2 linked regions of the Cecembia calidifontis genome follow. The protein of the gene in region 1 interacts with the protein of each later gene in a pairwise test. Links are inferred from orthologs where the notes say so. Each region holds a gene or a part of one and is shown in the gene's direction. Other genes may lie near its edges. The genes, in order: gyrB and gyrA.

Region 1 (10,777 bases):
GCCAGTTTCAGGGCTCCTTCCACAGCTTCCGAGCCTGAATTGACCAGATAGACATTGTCCAAATCTGGAGGTAAAGTGTCACATAAGGCCTTGGCCAAATTTACCTGAGGACTTTGTACATATTCTCCGTAAACCATCAGGTGCAGGTATTTGTCCAACTGCTCCTGAATAGCAGTCAATACTTTGGGGTGTCTATGCCCCACATTGCTGACACCAATTCCGGAAATAAGGTCCAAATATTTTTTACCATCGGGACCATACATAAATACCCCCTCTGCTTTTTCAATTTCGATCATCAAGGGGAAATCCGTGGTTTGGGCCAGATGGGAAAGAAAGAGTTGGCGGTTATTCATTTGTAAGACTATTAGAGATTAGAAGCGAGTATTTAGAGAGGGCCGAACGTTAAGAATCAGTCCTCTGGATTGATTTAGTGAGGAGCCAGGATGCAGGGTTGGGAATAATATTTTATGAGGTCAGACATTAGAGATAAGATGCAAGTAGTAAGAAATAAGAGACAAGAATCATGAACCAAGTACCAAGTACGATGTACCAAGAATCTATTTTGTTCAAAAGTTCAATGTTCATTCAACTTATGAATCCTTTTAACTTTTGCCTTTTGCCTTGGTTCTTTATACCATGAACTTTGAACACTTATTACAAGCAAGTTTCGTAGACGATCCTACACCTTCCTAAACCGGAAGAAGATACCCAATGGTAAATTCTTGCCATAATTATCCTTTAGGTAGAGTTCTCCGTGCTCTGCATTATCAACATCCCCGAAGTTCGATTGGATCAGGTTGGCCGCAATCATGGAGCTGAAACTCAATGAATACATGTTCAGGATCAGAAAGTGATGGTTTGGGTCCAATAGCTGTGCGCATAGCTTGAGCATTTCATTGATCTGTTCTTCAAGGATCCATTTCTCTCCATCGGGTCCCCGGCCATAAGCCGGAGGGTCCAGAATAATCCCGTGATAGATATTGCCCCTTCTCACTTCCCTGCGTATAAACTTCATCGCGTCATCCACAATCCAACGGATACCATCCAAGCCAGAGGCTTCCATATTGTGTTTGGACCAGGTCACTACCTGCTTGACGGCATCCAAATGGGTAACATCTGCTCCGCAGGCACGTGCCGCTACCGATGCAGCACCAGTATAGGCAAAGAGATTCAGCACTTTCGGGTTTTTGACCGGGAAATTTTTCAGGGTATCTGAGATATAATCCCAGTTGACTGCCTGCTCGGGGAACAATCCTATATGTTTAAAAGAAGTCATGGCTAAGTTTAGTCTCATTTTGAGACCATCAGGATTCCTGTAGCCTACCTGCCAATTGTGAGGGATTTTCTTCAGTTCCTTCCACTGTCCTTTTTCAGGATTGTTTTTTTCCTTGGCAAAATGGGCATGGGAAATTTTTCTCCATTCTTCTTCATGCATGGACTTGTCCCAAATGGCCTGTGGTTCAGGACGGCTTAGGATATATGGGCCAAATCTTTCCAGTTTTTCAAAGCCTCCTGTATCGATCAGTTCATAGTCTTCCCAATGTGAGGGACAAAGTGATAAGATGGTTTCCTTCATGATGCAAAATTAATGGAATAATTGAACTGCATTTTGATTTTAAATTTGGGAATAGATTCGGAACTTAGGGAAAGTTAAATAAATCAGTAAAGAGTTTATGGTTAAGAAGGTTTATTGGTTGACATTTAGTTTGATGCTGTCCTTGCATGTGGTTAATGCACAGTCAGTTTCATCCCTCAAACAAAATGAGGTGGACTACGGAAGGGCATTTCGTTTCAATGCGAAGAGTGATGGGGTCAAAGGTACGCCCTTTTTGTACGACGAACCCAAATCTGCTAAGGTTTCCCTCAAAGGAGGCAAGGTTTATGAAGATATTCCCTTCAATATCCTTCCTGAAAAAGAAGAAGTCTACATTCAGACCGGTGGGGTGGAAAGTGAGCCTTTGGTATTGAAAAACTGGGAATGGCTTCAGACCTTAGAAGATGAACCCAAACTTTTCCGGATGGAGTATATTGATGGGAAACAGAGAATTGTGGAAATTCTTTTTGAAAATGACAAGGAGAAATTTGTAGCACTGCATTCCAAGTACCTGGTTGAGCCTACTGTGCTTAAAGACGGATACACGGGACCGCAATATGATACTTACAAACAGAGCACGCGTTTCTACAGAATTTCAGGACTTTCCAGCAAAGAGTTCAAGACCAATAACTCTGGGATCAAGGAGATTGCGGGACCTAAATACAACGAGGCAATGGCTTTTATCAAATCCAACAATATCAAACCTGACCGTCCTTCAGGGATGAAGCAACTACTTGAGATGATACATAGGTAAAATGGAAGTGCTTTTATAAAAATTCCCAAGGAAATTTGATTCTTGGGAATTTTCGCTTCCGTTAGATTCAAAGATATTTTTCCAAGAGTGCTTCACTTTTTGTCCATAATTTTTCCCTCATGGCCTTGGATAGGGCAGTTTTTGAGGGAGATCCTGGCCTGGAGTTTTTGAAGTAAAATCCATTTTGGGATTCAGGCAATTGAGATTTTGCCAAAAAGATGCTTGTCTTGGCCCCTTCTTGGGCATCGATCATAAAGGGCTTGGCCATCCACCAGAAAAGTTTGAAAATCCCTCCGGCTTCATTTCCAAAGTTTGTTTTCACCACACCAGGGTGGAGGGCATAGGACCTTAATCCATTCTTCCCGAATTTTTCAACAAGGGATTTGGTAAATAGGATGTTAAAAAGTTTGACGTTGGCATAAGCGGTAAACGCGCTATAGGTGTTGTGGGTATAATTCAGATCCTCAAAATTGACTTTCGCTGCCTTATGGGCTTCTGAACTCACATTGATGACCTTAGGATTTCTTGCTTTTAATAGGATAGGCATAAGTTTATTGGTCAATAAAAAATGGCCCAAATGATTGGCGGAAAGTGTGAGTTCAAACCCATCCTTGGTGCTTACTTTTTCCTGAAAAATACCCCCGGCATTGTTGATTAAAATATCCAAATGACCGGTCATTTCTTGAATTTCCAGCGCAGCCTTATTTACTGAATCTAAATCTGCAAAGTCTGTGTAAATAAACCTGACTTTACTTTGCTCATGTGCAGGTAGTTTGGTTATTTCTTCCTGAGCCTTGTCCTTATTTCTTGCCAGAAAAAATACTTCTTTGCAAATAGGAGTCAACTGATGGAAAGTCACTGCCCCAATTCCTGAGGTTGGTCCCGTTATGGCTAATTTCATAGGTGTTTTTATGTAAAAACTATTTTCCATGAATTTGGTTTGGAAATAAAATTCTGTTGATTCAAAGTCTTGCCAAGGATTCCGCAAAAATTTGTACTTTTGGTTCAGAATAATTTTAAAAAATCACCCAAAACAAAAGCCTGAGGGGCTTGATCCCTACTTATGCTTTTGGATATCAGTTAATTAATGAGGACCTCTCATGGAGGTTTTTCACAAAAATAAATTGTCTTGGAGGCGAGTAAACCCTTTATTGATATTGAGCAAGTGCTCAAAAATAAAAATGCCAAGCTGCACAGATGGCTTCCGGGGTTTGTTATCCGGTACATCAAGCGTATCGTGCATGAAAAGGATATCAATGCCGTCATGGCAAAGATCGGACATTTGCAGGGACTGGAGTTTGTACATGCGCTCATCGATGAATTTGGGGTAGAGGTAACCCTTACCGGTGCTGAAAACATACCCTTGGACAGACAGGTAATTTTTGCTTCCAACCATCCTTTGGGAGGCATGGACGGGGTAGCTTTTATGCATGCATTGGGAAAGTACCGTACAGACCTTCGTTTTTTGGTCAATGATATCCTGACCAATATCAAAAACTTTGAACCGATATTTATTCCCGTCAACAAGCATGGAGCCAATAGCCGAGAGGTGACCAAATTGATAGAAGAAACATATGCCGGGGATTATGCGGTCTTGGTTTTTCCGGCAGGACTGGTTTCCAGAAAGCAACCCGGAGGGATCAAAGACCTTACATGGAAGAAAAGTTTTATCTCCAAAGCCAAGCGCTATAAAAAAGATGTGGTGCCTGTTTATATTGAAGGAAGGAACTCTGACTTCTTTTACAATTTTGCCAATTTGCGTAAAAAGCTGGGGATTAAGTCAAATATAGAAATGTTTTACCTGGCTGATGAAATGTTTGCCCAGCGGGGTAAAAAAGTAGTCATTCATATAGGAAAACCAATTTCTTACGATTATTTTGATCAATCAAAAAGTGAAAGTGAATGGGCTGAAGAGGTCAAAAACCTGGTTTACCAAATGGCTGAAAAGAAATAATTATGCAAGCAATTATACCCGCAGTTGATCGTGAATTTTTGAACCGTGAACTTACACCTGATAGGTTTCTTAGGTATACCAACAATGGTAACAATCACATTTATCTGGTGGATTACCACAATGCTCCCAATACTGTAAGGGAAATTGGAAGATTGAGAGAGCTTACTTTTCGGGGAGCAGGGGGAGGAACCGGACTTTCTTTGGATTTGGATGAAAATGACACCAATGAAAACTGTTACCAGCAGCTGATCACCTGGAATCCAGAGGATCAGGAAATTGTAGCGGGATACAGGTTGATAAAATGTAAAAATGCGGGTTTGGATAAGCATGGTCATATCAATCTGTCCACTGCACATCTTTTTTCCTTTTCGGATAGATTTCTGAAAGATTATATTCCTTATACCATTGAGTTGGGCAGGTCCTTTGTCCAGCCTAAGTATCAGCCAAGCGTCGATAATAGAAAAGGGCTGTTTTCTTTGGATAATCTTTGGGATGGTTTGGGAGCTGTGGTCATGCTCAATCCTGACATCAAATACCTTTTTGGCAAGGTAACCATGTATCCACATTATAATAGGGAAGCCAGGGATTTATTGCTTTATTTCATGCACCATTATTTCCCTGATCCGGATCATTTGGTGAGGCCTCTTACGCACCTTGCACTTGGTTATGAGACAGATCCTAAAAATTTTGAAGGAGTATTCGATGGCTTGGATTACAAAGAAGGGTATAAACTGCTCAATAGTAAAATCAGGGCACATGGTGAAAACATCCCTCCCTTAATCAATACTTACATGAACCTTTCCCCGACGATGAAGACCTTTGGCACGGCTCTGAATGATGAATTTGGTGCAGTGGAGGAGACCGGCATATTGATTACTATAGCCGATATCTACGAAAGTAAAAAACACAGGCATTTGGAAACTTTTGAGCGGGATAGGGTGTTTGGAAGCCGATGAAGATGCAGGATAAAAAAACAGTGATTCTTGGCGCAAGTACGAATCCTGAACGTTATGCCTACCTGGCGGCTGAAATGTTGGCGGAGCGAAAAATCCCTTTTGTACCTGTAGGAATAAAAAAGGGAGAAGTCTTTGGTCAGCAAATTTTGGATTTAAAGGAAAAACCGCTGATTCCAGATGTACATACGGTCACCCTTTATCTCGGTCCTCAAAACCAAAAGGAATGGTATGATTACATTCTTTCACTACAACCTAAGCGGATCATTTTTAATCCCGGTACAGAAAATCCCGAATTCTATGGCCTTGCCAAGTCCCATGGCATTGAGGTATGCAGGGCTTGTAACTTGGTTTTGTTAAGTTCGGGACAGTTTTAGATTGAAATTTCTGATTCCATCCTAAATTAGGTGTTTTTTAATCCATTTCGAAAAGGGTGATTTCATCCTTAAAAAATTTTGAAAATGGGGAGAAATTTGAATTTAAATTAGTTATTGGTTCAAAAACCAAAAAGCACTTTTCGAAAGTTTAAAACAGTTGTAACTCATGTGTAAAATGGGTGTGCGCTCTCGATTTTTTTGCGTATTATTACGGGTTGATTATTGAAAGAAAAAACCCCTTTTTTCAGCAAGAAAAAAGTGTTTGAAACTTGTTATGAGCGAAAATAAAGAAGGAAATCAGAAGGATTACTCAGCTGGTAATATCCAGGTATTAGAAGGTTTAGAAGCAGTTAGAAAAAGACCCGCCATGTACATAGGGGATGTGGGCATCAAAGGTTTGCATCACCTGATTTGGGAAGTAGTGGACAACTCCATTGATGAGGCTTTGGCGGGACATTGTGATACCATCCATGTTACTGTCCATGAAGACAACTCAATTACGGTAGAAGATAATGGTAGAGGCATTCCTACCGATATTCACCCAAAAGAAAAAAAATCAGCCCTTGAAGTTGTAATGACCGTTCTACACGCAGGCGGTAAGTTTGATAAAGATACCTACAAAGTTTCAGGAGGTCTCCATGGGGTAGGTGTTTCCTGCGTGAATGCCCTATCTTCCCATCTTAAGGCAACTGTTCACCGTGAAGGAAAGATTTTCGAGCAGGAATACAGTATCGGTGTTCCCCAGTACCCGGTGAGGGAAGTGGGCACTACGGACAAAAGAGGCACCATTATTCACTTCAAGCCGGATCTGAGCATATTTACTGTTGGTGAATATAAATATGAAACCATTGCCAATAGGTTGAGAGAGCTAGCTTTCTTGAATGCAGGCATAAAAATATTCCTCAAGGACATGCGGGAACTCGAAGAGGATGGTACACCAAGGTCCGACATGTTCTATTCAGAAGGTGGATTGGTGGAATTTGTGCAGTATCTGGACGAAACCAGGGAGAAAATTATTGAAACTCCCATTTACATTGATACAGAAAAAAACGGAGTTCCTGTTCAAGTGGCCATGAGCTACAATTCCTCCTATTCTGAGAATGTTGTTTCTTATGTCAACAACATCAATACCTACGAAGGAGGAACACACGTTTCCGGTTTCAGGATGGCTTTGACAAGGACTTTGAAGGCTTATGCCGATAAATCCGGTATGCTGGATAAGCTGAAAATTGACATTTCAGGGGATGACTTCAGGGAAGGTTTGACGGCTGTTATTTCAGTTAAAGTTGCCGAACCTCAATTTGAAGGACAGACCAAAACCAAGCTGGGCAACTCAGATGTACAGGGAGCCGTAAACAGTGCAGTATCCGAGGTACTGCAAACTTGGTTAGAAGAGCATCCTAAAGAAGCCAAGATTATTGTGGGCAAAGTTGTCCTTGCCGCTCAGGCCAGGCATGCAGCAAGAAAGGCCAGGGAAATGGTTCAGAGGAAAAATGTCCTTGGAGGAGGTGGCCTTCCCGGAAAATTGGCTGATTGTGCCAATTCCGATCCTGCGCTTTGCGAACTTTACCTGGTAGAGGGAGATTCTGCGGGGGGGTCTGCCAAACAGGGTAGGGACAGGGATTTCCAGGCAATTTTGCCTTTGAAGGGTAAGATCCTCAATGTGGAAAAGGCGCATGAGCACAAGATCTACGACAATGATGAGATCAAAAATATTTTGACTGCGCTTGGGGTAAAGTTTGGAACTGTCAATGACGAAAAAGAACTTGACCTCTCCAATTTGAGGTACCATAAAATCATCATCATGACGGATGCCGATATTGATGGTTCCCATATCAGGACTTTGATCCTGACTTTATTCTTCCGCTATATGAAGACCTTGATTGAAAAGGGGTATGTTTATATCGCGCAGCCGCCTTTGTACCTACTCAAAAAAGGCAAGGATGAAAGATATTGTTGGACAGAGGAAGAAAGAAAGCGACTGATCAAAGAAATGGCAGGTGAAGGGAAGGAAGAATCAGTCAATATTCAGAGATATAAAGGTTTGGGAGAAATGAACCCTGAACAATTGTGGAGTACTACTATGGATCCTAATACCAGGACCCTGAAGCAGGTAACCATTGAATCTGCGGCGGAAGCCGATCACCTGTTTTCCATGTTGATGGGGGATGAGGTAGCCCCAAGAAGGGAATTCATCGAAAGGAATGCGAAGTATGCCAAGATTGACACTTGATACTTCACCGATCATGGAAAAAGGGGCCGAGTGCCCCTTTTTTTATAATAAATTGTTAAACTTACGTATGATAAATCATGCCGATAGATTGTTAGATTTGCACTAATCAGGAAGGCTTATGAGAGTAGCGACAACAGACAGATTTGATAGTATCATTGAAAGCAGTGACCTGGTCAGCAGGGACTTGAGCTGGTTGAAATTCAATGAAAGGGTGTTGGACCAGTCCAAAAAAGAGCGCAGGTCAATTTTTGAAAAATTGAAGTTTTTGGCCATTACAGCTTCCAATTTGGATGAATTCTTCATGATCAGGGTGGGTTCTCTGTACAATTACCTTGATTATGAAAAAGAAAGGGTAGATTACTCTGGCTTAAGGGAGGAGCCTTTCAAAATGAAACTGATGTTGGAATGCCAGCAATTCCATAAAAGACAACAGGAGCATTTTCTGAAAAATTTACTGCCCAAAATGTCCGAAAGTGGATTCATTTTGAGCAATGTCAGAAACCTGGAACCTGAAGAAAGGGAATATATCAAATCCTATTTCAATAAAGCAGTGTATCCTATGCTTACTCCTATGGTCTTTGACGGTTACCGGACTTTTCCTCTTTTGATGAATAAGCTGCTGATTTTTGGAGTGGTGACCTTAGCCCCTGGGGACAAGAAAGAAAACAGAAAGCTGTCATTTGTACAGATTCCTGCCAATATCCCCCGTTTCTTTGAGATTGAAAGGGAGGACATGGTCGTTTATATTCCTATTGAGGAAGTCATCCGGGAAAATATTGTTTCTCTTTTCCGAAATGTGGATATAGAATCTATCAACCTGTTCAGGATTACCCGTAACGGGGATTTCACTTTGGAGGAAAGTGAGGATATGGATGCTAACTTCCTGGAAGAAGTGAAGCGTAAACTGAACGAGCGAAAGACCGGTAGGGTGGTCCGTATTGAAATTGAAGAGGGTTATTCCAAGTGGATGGTCAGCTTGCTCAAGGAGCGCTGGAACATCAAGGATGACAGCATTTTCAAAGTTGAAAGGGCCAGTATGTTGGATTTCACAGGGCTTTGGCAGGTAATAGGTAATAAGAGATTCAAAGATAAGATTCCACAAATGCCTGCACCTGTTCCTCCGATCTCGTATCCGGAAGACGGTGCTGATGATATTTTTCAGGTACTTAAGAGTAGGGATATCCTGTTGCACCATCCCTATAATAATATTGACCCGATCTTGGACCTGATAGAAAAGGCAGCTGAGGATCCAAATGTGATGGCCATTAAAATGACCATTTACAGGCTGGCCAAAGATTCAAGGATAACGAAGGCATTATTGAGGGCGGCTGAGAACGGAAAACACGTATCCGTACTGTTTGAAGTTAAGGCGAGGTTTGATGAAGAAAACAATATCCGTGAAGCCAAAAAACTGCAAAAAGCAGGATGTTTTGTCATTTACGGTATAAGTAACCTAAAGACCCACACCAAACTCCTTCTAATCGTTAAGAAGGACGACAATATAGTGACCCGTTTTGTTCATTTGGGTTCAGGTAATTATAATGAAGATACGGCAAGGCTGTACACCGATATTGGATTATTGACCACCAATGAAGTGCTTGCCAATGATGTTTCAGAATTCTTCAATGTAATTACGGGACATTCCATGCCTACCGTGTACCAGAATCTGATTACTGCTCCAAGGGACATGAGAAACCAATTGATAGAATTCATTGAGCAGGAGGCTGAAAATGCCAGAAAAGGACTTCCGGCAGGGATATTTATCAAGGTCAATTCATTGGAAGATTCCGAGATCATCTATGCGCTATACAGGGCATCTCAATCCGGGGTTCCTATTAAGTTGATCATTCGGGGGATATGTTGTTTGAGACCAGGAAGAAGAGGTCTCAGCGAAAATATTGAGGTCATTTCGATTGTAGGTGATTTTCTTGAGCATTCCAGGATTTACCATTTCCATAACAATGGAGATACAAGGACCTACGCAGGTTCAGCAGATATGATGGTAAGGAGCTTTGATAAAAGGCTGGAATCTCTTTTCAGGGTTGAAGATCCCCTGCTGGAGAAACAGCTGATGAATATCCTGGCTTACAATCTAAAAGACAATGTAAACGCTTACAGAATGCTTGAGGATGGGACCTATGTTCCAAAATTGCCTCAGGCAGATGAAGAGGAATTCAATGTCCACAAGGAGTTTTTCAACGTGACCGTAGAAGAGGTCATGAAGGTAAAATTGATATGAAGTAAGCCTGATTTCTGAGTATAGGTTCCTACAAAGCCAGATTCGTCTCTATAACCCTGAATGCATTTTGGGCGGTGTAAGACAAGTGGCTTTGTGGGATTTTTTATCTGCTTTCTTTCCATCTGGAATTATAAAAACAAATTTCATTCGCAGTGACTGTTGGTGTTTTAGTTTAAAAGAATAAAGTAGCTCAATGCGAAGAAGTGTGTTTCTTGTTTCTGTTTTTCTTATACAGGACTTGCATTAAACCGTCTTTGAGCCCTACATCAGGCACAATCATTTTTTTCGAATTGGCTGCAGTCATGGCAGCGAGATAAATTTTGGCGGCCGGGATAATGACGTCAGCCCTGTCAGGATTGAGGTTCAGTTTGTTGATCCTTTCTTCATAAGTAAAGGATTCGAGGTATTGCTGGATTTCCTTGATTTTGTCAATTTGGATAAAAGTCTTGTTTTTAGGAGGATTGCTGAGTTCGAAAATTTTGCTGATGTTTCCCCCTGTTCCTATACAGGTGATTTTTTCTTTTTTCCCTATGTGTTCTTCAATAAAGCGGTTCATGCTTTTCCAAACAGAAAGCGGAATATTATCTTCCAATGCCCGGACAGAACCAATTTTGAAGGATTTGGAAGCGATTTTGGTTTTTTTCGAGTAGATGTTCAATTCGGTACTTCCTCC
Region 2 (10,928 bases), 120 kb from region 1 along the record:
CCCAAAATGAGGAGGTCTTTGTCATAAGGAGGGAACGATCGGATGATAGGCTTAATTGGTTTCCGGTTTCCGGTTATTCGCTCCATTTTAGGGGCAATGCCTTGCTCAGGAACTTTGAAAATCAGATTTCAGTTAATTTGGTCTTACCCCCTAGAGTAGGGGCAAGATGGGATGCCATGGTTTATAATTCTTCTCCAAGAGATGATTTTGAAATCGAGTTTATGGGGAATGTGACCATAGGGGCACAATTCTTTCAGAGGTCGCTCATTGTTAGGCAGGAGGAAGATGATGATCAGATTACTTTCCGCGACAATCGCTATGAGGTCTACACCAGGGGGGTTGGAATGGTAGAACATTATTATGAGGTTTTTACTTATTGTAGTAGAAATGATTGCTTAGGTCAGATGATCAAAGACTCAGGCCGGAAAACACACATGAAAATTTCAACGTATGGCAAATTATAAAACATTACTTATTGTTTTGTTTTTTCTCTTTTTTGGGTTTTCTGCAAATGCCCAGAACAGGTATGCCATACATTATAGATACAAGCCACAGGAGATGTTCAGTTTGGACAACCCCGCTGGATATTTAACAATCTCCTCCATCGAAAGAAGATTGAGACAGAGGATTACCCTTGATAGCCTTGATCTTCCTGTTTCAGAAAAATACATAAAATCGATAATTCCTTTGGTGGACCAAGTGCTTTACCATAGCAAATGGCTGAATGCCTCTGTGGTCATCGCCAATGAAGAGAATTTGGAGAAGATTCAATCTTTGGATTTTGTAAGCTCTGTGGAATTCGTTGCAAGGGGTTTTGTTCCTGAAGGGCGGCAGCTTCAGGCTGTCAATGCCCGTTCGGGTATGAAGGCAAACAAGAAAAAAAATGCCTCAACGGCTGAGGCGCCATTTGATTTTCAGAATGGCTTATTGGGTATTCAAGAAATGCATGAACTGGGATATACGGGTAAAGGGATTACTATAGCCATCTTTGATGCAGGATTTCCGGGTGTGGATCAAATTCCCGCTTTTTCGCATTTGTTTGAGAATAACCAAATCATAGGAACCAGGGACTTTGTACATGTTTGGAACAAAAATGTGTTTTCTAAAAATCAACACGGGACCAACGTGCTTTCCCTTATGGCCTCCAATGATCCTGACTTGCTTGTTGCAGGAGCCCCCGATGCCCATTATATTTTATGCATCACGGAGGAAGTACCCACTGAATTTAGGATAGAAGAATACAATTGGATTAAGGCAGCGGAATATGCCGATAGCTTAGGGGTAGATATCATCAACAGTTCTCTAGGATATTGGGATTTTGATGATCCTGGGATGGATTATTCTTTGGAGGATATGGACGGAGAAACAGCTGTAATATCCAAAGGAGCTACTATCGCTGCTAACAAGGGAATTTTGGTAGTTACCAGTGCAGGAAATTATGGCAATAGAGGAGAGCGGAGTATTACAGCTCCTTCTGATGCTAAAGGAATCTTATCGGTTGGCGCAACCAATATGGGTATGGACAGGGCCTCATTCAGTTCCCAGGGACCTACGGCAGATGGAAGGATAAAGCCTGAGGTAAGTACTTTTGGTGAGCAGGTTTGGCTTATCCGTAGTACCGGAAATTTGGGAAGATCCAGCGGAACTTCTTTTTCTGCCCCTCAGATAGCGGCTTTTGCGGCGGGCTTATGGCAAGCTAGACCGGAATGGACAAAGGAAAAGCTGATTGAAGAAATTTTAAAAAGCAGTTCTCAGGCAGAGGATCCTGATAATTGGTTAGGATACGGGATACCCAATTTTGCCAAGGCATATTATGGCCCTGTATTAGGAGGGATTACCGTTGAAGAGCAGGAATGGAAAATTTATCCCAATCCCCTCAAGGGTTCAGAACTTTTTATACAATTCGGAAATTCCGAGCAAGGGGAGTTTGCTCTCCTTGATTTGAAGGGGAGGGTGATGAAACAGGCATCTTTGAGCAGGGGGAGCCTTAGGGACCCATTTGAGGTGGAGATTCCAGAATTGCCTTCCGGTATTTATATAGTCGAAGTGCAGTCCGGATCGGATATAAAGCGGACAAAATTGATGAAATGGTAGGCTGCGATCTGTATTTTTCTTTTTTTTGCAGCCTGATATAAATAATCCCTCATGTCAATCAAAATAGCCCCCTCTATCTTAGCGGCAGACTTTGCCAATCTTCAAAAAGAAGTTGAAATGCTTAACGCCTCTGAGGCAGATTATATCCATGTAGACATCATGGATGGCGTTTTTGTACCCAATATTTCATTTGGATTTCCTGTGACAGAAGCCATCAAGAGACATGCAAAGAAACCTTTGGATGTACATTTGATGATTGTGGATCCGGACCGGTATCTGGAAGAATTCAAAAAAGCAGGGGCAGAAATCATTTCTGTTCATTATGAGGCCTGTGTTCATTTACATAGGACGCTACAGCATATCAGATCCTTAGGATGTAAAGCCGGAGTAGCCGTTAATCCGCACACCCCTATCGAACATTTGGAAAATATTCTGGAAGAAGTGGATATGGTATTACTGATGTCTGTCAATCCGGGCTTTGGAGGGCAGAAATTTATTCCAAATACCATTTCAAAAGTTAGAAGACTGAGCAAAATGATTGCAGAAAAAGGTCTAAATACCCTGATTGAAATCGATGGGGGGGTAAATCAGGCCAATGCCCCCTTGCTTGTGGAAGCGGGAGCCAATGTCCTGGTTGCAGGTAATTTTGTGTTTTCTTCGGAAAATCCAATCCTAACTATTAAAAACTTAAAAAACCTTCAATAGGATTGGATGGTTTGGCGGATTTGTTACCTTTTATGGGTAATATTTGCCTTTTAACAAGTTTTAGGGCATTGTTTTTGTGGTTTTTCTTGTGAATTTGAATTTAATGCTATTTATTGAAAATTGAATTCAAAAAAAATATACAACAAAAACCAATTATTGCAATGAAAAAGCTATTCTTACTTGCCTTCCTGATGTTAGGGATTTTCAGTGTTCAGAGTTTTGCCCAGGATGAAAGCGAAGAATTGACAGAGGAGGAAATGCTGAAGTATGCGGCCATGGAGGCAAAGGTACAGGCCTTTATCAAGGAAAAACAAACCACGATGGAGGAAATGATCAAAAACAATGAAGCCTTAGGAGGCGGTGCCCGGTACAATGAAATCAAAGGTGCTTGGGGGAAAGAGGATAAATTGGCTGAAATTGAAATCACCGAAGAGGAGAGGGCTGCTTTCGCAGAGATTCAGTCCTACATAGACGCTATCGGTGATGAGGTAAAGGAATACATGACTGGATTGATCATGGACCAGGAAGTTTTGGGTGCCGCTACCTACAATAAAGTAAGGAGAGCAATGAATGCAGATCCGGCAGTAAAAGAAAAAATAAACTCATTGGTCGCAGAACTGAAGGAGAACGGTGAGGAAAATTCTGCACAGAACTAAAATTGATTTTAAGGTAACTGGTAAAAAAAGGTCCCAATATTCGGGGCCTTTTTTGTTTTTTAGGATGTATAATTTTTAATTTCGGTTTCGTTAATACAGATATGAAAAAAGCACCCGTATTTTTAATTCTTTTTTTCCTTTTTGGGGCTGCTATTGCCCAGGATGATATTTTTGGAATTGACACCAAGGCAAGGACAAAAAACAGAAAAGCTCAAAGTGATGTGGGGAATTTTACCCGTAATCTCATCAGCAATATCAGTTTTGAATTTTCGGGTGGTGGAGCTTATCATGTGCCTGTAATCGACTTCAATTCCGAACAGCCGGGCCAATATCCTATTGTTCAGTACAGGAACTTGGAAGAACCTAGGGAATTGACCTCGGAAGATACGATTAGATTTAGGGGCAATGGCATGGCCTATCCAATTAATCTTGGAGTAAGGATCAATGTCTTTAATGCTCTGACAATAGGTGGTGGTTATGGTAGGGAATTCGGTCGGCTTTCTTCTCTTAAAGGAAATGATTATGAGTTTCTGTTTGAAAACAGAAATTACACCTTTGATAAAGTTTATGCCAATGTGGGACTGGTACTTTATGATGCGAGAAAAAGAGCCAAATACCTGAATTGGAGATATAGGCGATATGCTTCATCCAATTTTTACATGCAATCAGAGAAGAATCAAAGGATCCGTCAAAACTATCCCTGGAGATTTTTATTGGATGCAGAATTTGGAAATGTCATTATCCGGAAATCCTTTGATGAAAGGTTGCTGACCAATAATCAGACTTTTTACAGTGTGGGATTAAGAATAGAAAGGGAGTTTTCAGAATACACACGTTTCTTTGTCAGGGGTGGGGCTGAATTCAGAAATTTTATTTTTCAGGCGGAAAATTTAGCAAGTTTTCAGGATTTGAGACAAAATCTTTATGTGGCCCAGGTTGGCCTATCTATCAATCTTCCGGGAACCAAGCGTTGCAAGGTCCAGGGTTGTGGGGTGGTAATGAAGCACTTACATGATGGAGTGGAATATAGGGGAAGTTCAATTTTCAGACTTCAGAACCGAAAGATTGGGCAGTGGTATTAAATGCTGCCCTTTAAGCTTTCCAATCACGGAATAAGCTGTTTCAAAAGCGTTTTCTTTTTATTAACTTGCCAGCTTATTGAGTACGAACAAAAAATATGGCGCAAGGAGAAAACGAGAACATTATACCAATTAACATAGAGGAAGAAATGCGTGGTGCCTACATCGACTATTCGATGTCGGTAATTGTTTCCAGAGCGCTTCCGGATGTCCGTGACGGACTCAAACCAGTTCACAGAAGAATACTTTTTGGAATGCAGGAACTGGGAGTTTTGCACAATAAGCCTTTTAAGAAATCAGCTAGAATTGTAGGGGAAGTGCTTGGTAAGTACCACCCACACGGTGATTCTGCAGTATATGAAACCATGGTACGTATGGCCCAGCCTTGGTCCTTGCGGTATCCATTGGTGGATGGTCAGGGTAACTTTGGCTCGATAGATGGAGATAATCCGGCTGCGATGCGTTATACCGAAGCTAGGCTGAAACGCATAGCAGAAGAGTTGTTGATTGACATCAATAAAGAAACGGTAGATTTCCAGCTCAACTTCGATGACTCCCTAAAGGAGCCTGTTGTTCTTCCTGCTAAAATTCCAGCACTCTTATTAAATGGTGCTTCTGGAATTGCAGTAGGTATGGCGACCAATATGGCACCTCACAATCTGGGTGAAGTTGTGGACGGGATCATTGCCTATATTGACAACAGGGATATTACTGTATCTGAATTGATGCAGCATATCATTGCTCCTGACTTCCCAACTGGGGGTATTATTTATGGCTATAATGGTGTTAAGGCTGCTTTTGAAACTGGCCGCGGTAGGATTATTCTTCGCGGAAAGGCAGAAGTGGAGACCAAAGACAGCGGTAAAGAGGCTATCATCATTTCAGAAATCCCTTATTTGGTCAATAAGGCCAACATGATAGAGAAGACGGCCCAGCTGATCACTGAAAAGAAAATAGAAGGAATTTCCGCCATCAGGGATGAATCTGACCGTCAGGGAATGAGGATTGTTTATGAACTGAAAAGGGATGCCATACCCAATGTGGTATTGAATAACCTTTATAAACAAACACAGTTACAGACATCATTCTCAGTTAATAATGTGGCCTTAGTAAAAGGAAGGCCGCAAACCTTGAACCTGAAAGACATGATTACCCACTATGTCAATCACAGGCATGAAGTGGTGGTCAGAAGAACTGAATACGAATTAAAAGAAGCCGAGAAGAGGGCTCACATCCTGGAAGGTTATCTGATAGCCTTAGACAATCTAGATGAGGTGATTTCTTTGATCAGAAGCTCAAGAGATCCGGAGACCGCAAGGAATGGCTTGATGGAGCGCTTTGGCCTAAGTGAAATTCAGGCCCGTGCGATCCTCGACATGAGGTTGCAACGTCTGACAGGTATGGAGCGGGAGAAGATCCAAGAGGAATACAAAGAGATCATGCTGTTGATTGAAGATCTAAAAGATATCCTTGGGAGCGAAGAAAGAAGGATGCAGATTATCAAGGATGAATTGTCTGAAATGAAAGAGCGTTACAATGACGAAAGAAGAACCGTCATTGAGCACAACGCTGAGGATTTCAGTTACGAAGACATGATTCCAAATGAAGAAGTGGTCATTACCGTATCTCATCAAGGTTATATTAAGAGGACTTTGTTGACAGAATATAGGACACAAAGTAGAGGTGGAGTGGGTTCCAGAGGTGCGGCTACCAAAGAGGATGATTGGACAGAATACTTGTTTACTGCTTCCACGCATAATTATCTGCTGATTTTTACAGATCACGGAAAATTATTCTGGTTGAAAACCTATGCCATTCCAGAAGGATCAAAAACTTCGAAAGGAAGACCCATTCAGAATTTGATCAATATAGAACCTGAAGACAAAATCAGATCTATCATACAGGTAGGAGATTTGAATGACGAGGATTATGTCAATAATAACTTCCTAGTGATGGTCACCAAGCAGGGGGTAATCAAAAAGACGACTTTGGAACAATACTCCAGGCCAAGGTCCAACGGTATTATTGCTCTCAATATCAGGGAAGATGACCAGTTGCTTCAGGTGGATATGACCAATGGGGATTCCCATATTATCATCGCGGCAAAATCAGGAAGGGCTATCCATTTCCACGAATCCACAGTCAGGCCGATGGGCAGGACAGCGACGGGTGTGAAGGCCATAACGTTAAGTGATGTTAAAGACGAAGTTATTGGCATGGTATGTGCTTCAAGAGAAGATGCAAGCCTGCTGGTAGTTTCCGAGAAAGGATATGGCAAGAGGTCACCTTTAGAAGAATACAGAATTACCAATAGGGGAGGAAAAGGAGTGAAGGCCATGAATATTACCGAAAAGACTGGTAATTTGGTGGCCATCAAAGAAGTGGTAGATTCAGATGATTTGATGATCATAAATAAGTCAGGAATCACTATCCGGACTCCGGTTTCAGAACTTAGGGTGATGGGACGGGCCACCCAGGGTGTACGTCTGATCAAACTCAGTGAAGGGGATGAAATATCCTCAGTAGAAAAAATTAAAAAAGATGAGGAGGAGGAAGAACCGTCTGCCGCTCCTCAAAATGAATAGAGCTTAAACATTACCAAACAATTAGCAAAATTAAACGCAAATGAAAAAGTTAATTCTATCGTTGGCATTGGTTGTGGCTGCATCCACTGCTTTTGCACAAAAGAAGGTTGTCAACTCAGCTGATAGGAACTTCAAGAAAGGAGATCTGGAAGCTGCGATGAACGATATCCAAGCTGCTTTGGAGAACCCTGAGACAATGAATGATCCCAATACAACTTTGGTTAAGGCTAAAATTTTAACCAAAATGTTTGAATTGGATGAAGATATGGCAGCATCTACTGTCAAAACTGGAAGATCCGCTTTGGAGGCATTCGATAAAACCATGTCTATGGTCGGAAATGACAAAAACAGCAAAATCGGGAAAGAAGTCTATAAAGAAGAGGTACCTGGTCTTCCTGATAACTTAAGGCCATTCTCAAAAATGACGCTTAGAAATTCTGCTTTCAACAAAGCACTTCAAGCTTATGAAGAGGATGATTATTCCATGTCTTATGAATTCTTCAATCTTGTTTCAGAAATTGACCCAGCTGACACCACAGCACACTTCAATGCAGGATACTTGGCTTACCAAGAGCTAGGCAAAACAGAGGATGCCAAAAAGCATTTCAAGGCTTTGATTGAAGTTCCTGAATATAACAAGTTGAATACTTATTACTTCCTGATCCAAATCGCAAGTGCAGAAGACCAGGATCCAGAGCAGGCTTATAAATATGTGATTGCGGCTAGAAAAGACTTCCCTGAGGATAAAACTTTATCGGAGTTTGAGGTTCAATTATTGCTTCAAATGAACAAAATGGAAGAAGCCATGGCTTCTGTGAAGGAGGCTTTGAAGGATGATCCAAATAATTCAGGCTTGCTTTTGAGATACGGCTACCTATTGGAGCAATCTGGAGATTTGGATGGCGCTTTGGAGCAATACAAGAAATCTGTTGAAGTAAATCCAGACTTTTTTGAAGGTAATTTTTATACTGGAGCAATTTTATTGGAACAAGCTAGAAAAATTTTAGCTGAAATCAATGAACTTTCAGATGATGAATGGGAGAAAAGAGCACCTGAAATGGGGATGAAAGCAGACTCATATTATAAAGATGCCATTCCTTATTTTACTAAAGCTTCTGAACTTAGGGATGGACAAGCATCTGGCGAAGTTTTGGAATTATTGTTTCAAATTCATACAAGGTTGAAAAATACTGCTGAAGCAGAAAAATATAACCAAAGGTTAATTAGTATATTCGGCCCCAATTGGATGGAAAGATAAAATAAAAACTAAAGGCTCAATGGTGAACATTGAGCCTTTAGTTTTTTGTAAAAAAAGTTGCATTTTTGATTTTTTTTTTTACCTTTATTTTTCACTAAATAATCATAATAAAATGAAAAAAACTTTAATTATTCTATCTTTGTTTCTAATTGTAGGAACTGGATTTTCTGTTTTTGCCGCGGACTGTATGCAGGCTAGTTCAATTGGTTGTTTTGACAGGTTTGGGACATTTTACCCAAATGATATTAAGGGATTAACTCCTGTTCCACCAAGACCTAATCCGCAACAGTAAATTTAAATTGATTGGCTGCCTGTATTAGGCAGCCAATTTTTTTGAACAGTCTTTAACGATATAACCCTTTTTTGTTAAGGATAATTAATGGTATTAAAAAATAATTATGAAATATGAATAAATTTATTCTCTTTATTGTTTTAATTTTTATTAGTTGTAAAGATGAAAATCCTGTAAATGAAAAAATATTAACTTCAAAAAAAATAATCTTTAACGAGTTGATAAATCCACAAAAAATTTTTTTAAAAGGTGATTACATTATTGTTTTTGAAAGAAATGGTATACCAGAAGATAAAGCACCTATTCATTTAATAGATTTAATCGAATTTAAATATAAAACTTCCTGTGGAAAAATTGGTTTTGGCCCTGGGGAGTTGCCAGATGCCCATAATTTTGATTTTGGGTTTAACGATTCGACTTTTTGGGTGTATAGCGCTTTAGATAAAAAAATAAATGAGTTTAGTTTGTTTTTTTATAATGACCTTGCGTTAAACCAAATTAAACAATCTGAGCAATTTTATAAAGTTTATTCCGCACTTTTCTCAGAGGAAGAAAAATTCATTGGACTTCAAGTAGATTCCCCTCATAGATTTATTGAGTTTGATATTTTAAATGGACAAGAAGAAGGTTTTGGTAAATTAAAAAATTTCACGGATTTGAAAATTGAAGACTCTTTTCTTCTTTCTCAGTTGAATATGGGCTGGTTTGGATCTTCTCAAAATAAAAGTATTTTTGCTGTAGCATATAATTTTTTTCCTGTTGTTGAAATTTTTCATAAAGAGACACAGGAGTTTTATTATTTTATAAAAGACGAATCTTTTAAACCTAAATTTAAAATTCAAGGAAACACGGGAAATGATTTTATTTTTTGGGATTTGAACTCACCCTATCAGTTCAGAGATATTTGGATTACAGATAAACATATCTTTGCTTTATTTGGAGGCTATAGTGAAAATCAGATCCAAAAACAATCCACTGTAGCAAAACAGGTCTATAAATTGAGCTTAAAAGGTGAGTTAATAGAAATTTACAATTTGGACAGATCAATTAATAATTTTGCAGTCAATAATTCCGAAGATTTGATAATAGGCCTTACAACAGATGAAAATCCTGGAATCGCTATATTTGAAATAAATGATAATGCAGTCCCCAAGTAAACTGTTGAAGCCCGGTTTTTTTTTAGTTTTTCAAAAATGGGTGGAAAATCCTTTTTACATCAAACGGTTATTAAGATCATTTAACAGCTTACAAAACCCATTGATATAAAAATCAGTTTTAATTCTTAATTCATTGCCGTAGATTTCCCCAAATTGACAGATTATGAGAAACCCAAAATGGTGGCTATTTAGCTTTGTTTATTTTATTTCCATTTTATCCTTCGCCCAAACCACACCTTCATCTGTTATTTACCATGATTTATTGCGGTTTAAAGAGACCAAAAGGGTACTTTATGTAGCAGCACACCCAGATGATGAAAATACCAGATTGATAGCCTATTTGGCCAATGCAGAGCATGCTGACGTAGCCTATTTGTCACTCACCAGGGGTGATGGGGGTCAGAACCTTATCGGAAAAGAGCTTGGCATTGAGTTGGGTTTGATCCGAACGCATGAACTTTTAAGGGCAAGGGAAACCGATGGGGGAAGGCAGTTTTTCAGCCGCGCCCTGGATTTTGGTTTTAGCAAAAATCCTGATGAAACCTTTAACAACTGGGACAGGGAAAAATTGCTTTCTGATGTGGTCTGGATTGTAAGGAATTTCCAGCCTGATATCATAATCAACCGTTTCAATACTATTCCGGGAACCACCCACGGGCATCATACCTCCTCTGCCATGTTGAGCGTGGAGGCCTTTACCAAGGCTGCCGATCCTAAAGTATTCCCTGAACAACTAACTGACACCCATACCTGGCAGGCCAAACGGATTTTCTGGAATGCCTATAGCTGGGGAGGACAATACGAGCCGGAAGAAGGTAAAGTGTATCACAGATTTTTGGTTGGGGAGTTCAATCCCTTATTGGGCACTACTTATTCGCAGATCGCAGCAGATAGCCGAACGATGCACAAGTCCCAGGGCTTTGGCTCCACTTCTCAGATAGGCCAAGGCAATGATTTTATAGAAATGATCCAAGGGGAGCCATTTAAAAGTTCTCCTTTTGAAGGCATTGAATCCCGCTGGAATCTGTTGAAAAACGGAGCAGCCATCAAGCAGGTGATAGACAAGGCCATCAATGAATTCAATTTTATTGAGCCTGAAAAG

What was found.
Region 2: the proteins of gyrB (region 1) and gyrA interact in binary tests that used the Escherichia coli proteins (3 or more experiments, as listed by UniProt). The link is inferred for Cecembia calidifontis from one-to-one orthologs.

Annotation. Positions count from the first base shown.
Region 1 is NZ_SGXG01000001.1:3,112,603-3,123,379, forward strand. The notes cover bases 5,410-8,385. They hold gyrB (DNA topoisomerase (ATP-hydrolyzing) subunit B), read left to right. Parts: upstream 5,410-5,906; coding sequence 5,907-7,865; downstream 7,866-8,385. Other genes in these bases: BC751_RS13445 (CoA-binding protein), read left to right, coding at 5,410-5,632; ppk1 (polyphosphate kinase 1), read left to right, coding at 7,984-8,385. In the rest of the region: BC751_RS13415 (aspartate aminotransferase family protein), read right to left, coding at 1-353; BC751_RS13420 (class I SAM-dependent methyltransferase), read right to left, coding at 680-1,576; BC751_RS13425 (hypothetical protein), read left to right, coding at 1,674-2,348; BC751_RS13430 (SDR family NAD(P)-dependent oxidoreductase), read right to left, coding at 2,416-3,249; lyso-glycine lipid O-acyltransferase GlsA, read left to right, coding at 3,478-4,302; glycine N(alpha)-acyltransferase GlsB, read left to right, coding at 4,305-5,258; more of BC751_RS13445, read left to right, coding at 5,255-5,409; more of ppk1, read left to right, coding at 8,386-10,104; BC751_RS13460 (Ppx/GppA phosphatase family protein), read right to left, coding at 10,295-10,777. UniProt on the Escherichia coli protein: DNA gyrase negatively supercoils closed circular double-stranded DNA in an ATP-dependent manner to maintain chromosomes in an underwound state.
Region 2 is NZ_SGXG01000001.1:2,995,887-3,006,814, forward strand. The notes cover bases 4,249-7,375. They hold gyrA (DNA gyrase subunit A), read left to right. Parts: upstream 4,249-4,632; coding sequence 4,633-7,119; downstream 7,120-7,375. Other genes in these bases: BC751_RS12980 (hypothetical protein), read left to right, coding at 4,249-4,537; BC751_RS12990 (tetratricopeptide repeat protein), read left to right, coding at 7,160-7,375. In the rest of the region: BC751_RS12960 (hypothetical protein), read left to right, coding at 1-464; BC751_RS12965 (S8 family serine peptidase), read left to right, coding at 451-2,094; rpe (ribulose-phosphate 3-epimerase), read left to right, coding at 2,146-2,799; BC751_RS12975 (hypothetical protein), read left to right, coding at 2,961-3,455; more of BC751_RS12980, read left to right, coding at 3,557-4,248; more of BC751_RS12990, read left to right, coding at 7,376-8,377; BC751_RS22075 (hypothetical protein), read left to right, coding at 8,490-8,669; BC751_RS13000 (BF3164 family lipoprotein), read left to right, coding at 8,783-9,826; BC751_RS13005 (PIG-L family deacetylase), read left to right, coding at 9,990-10,928. UniProt on the Escherichia coli protein: A type II topoisomerase that negatively supercoils closed circular double-stranded (ds) DNA in an ATP-dependent manner to maintain chromosomes in an underwound state.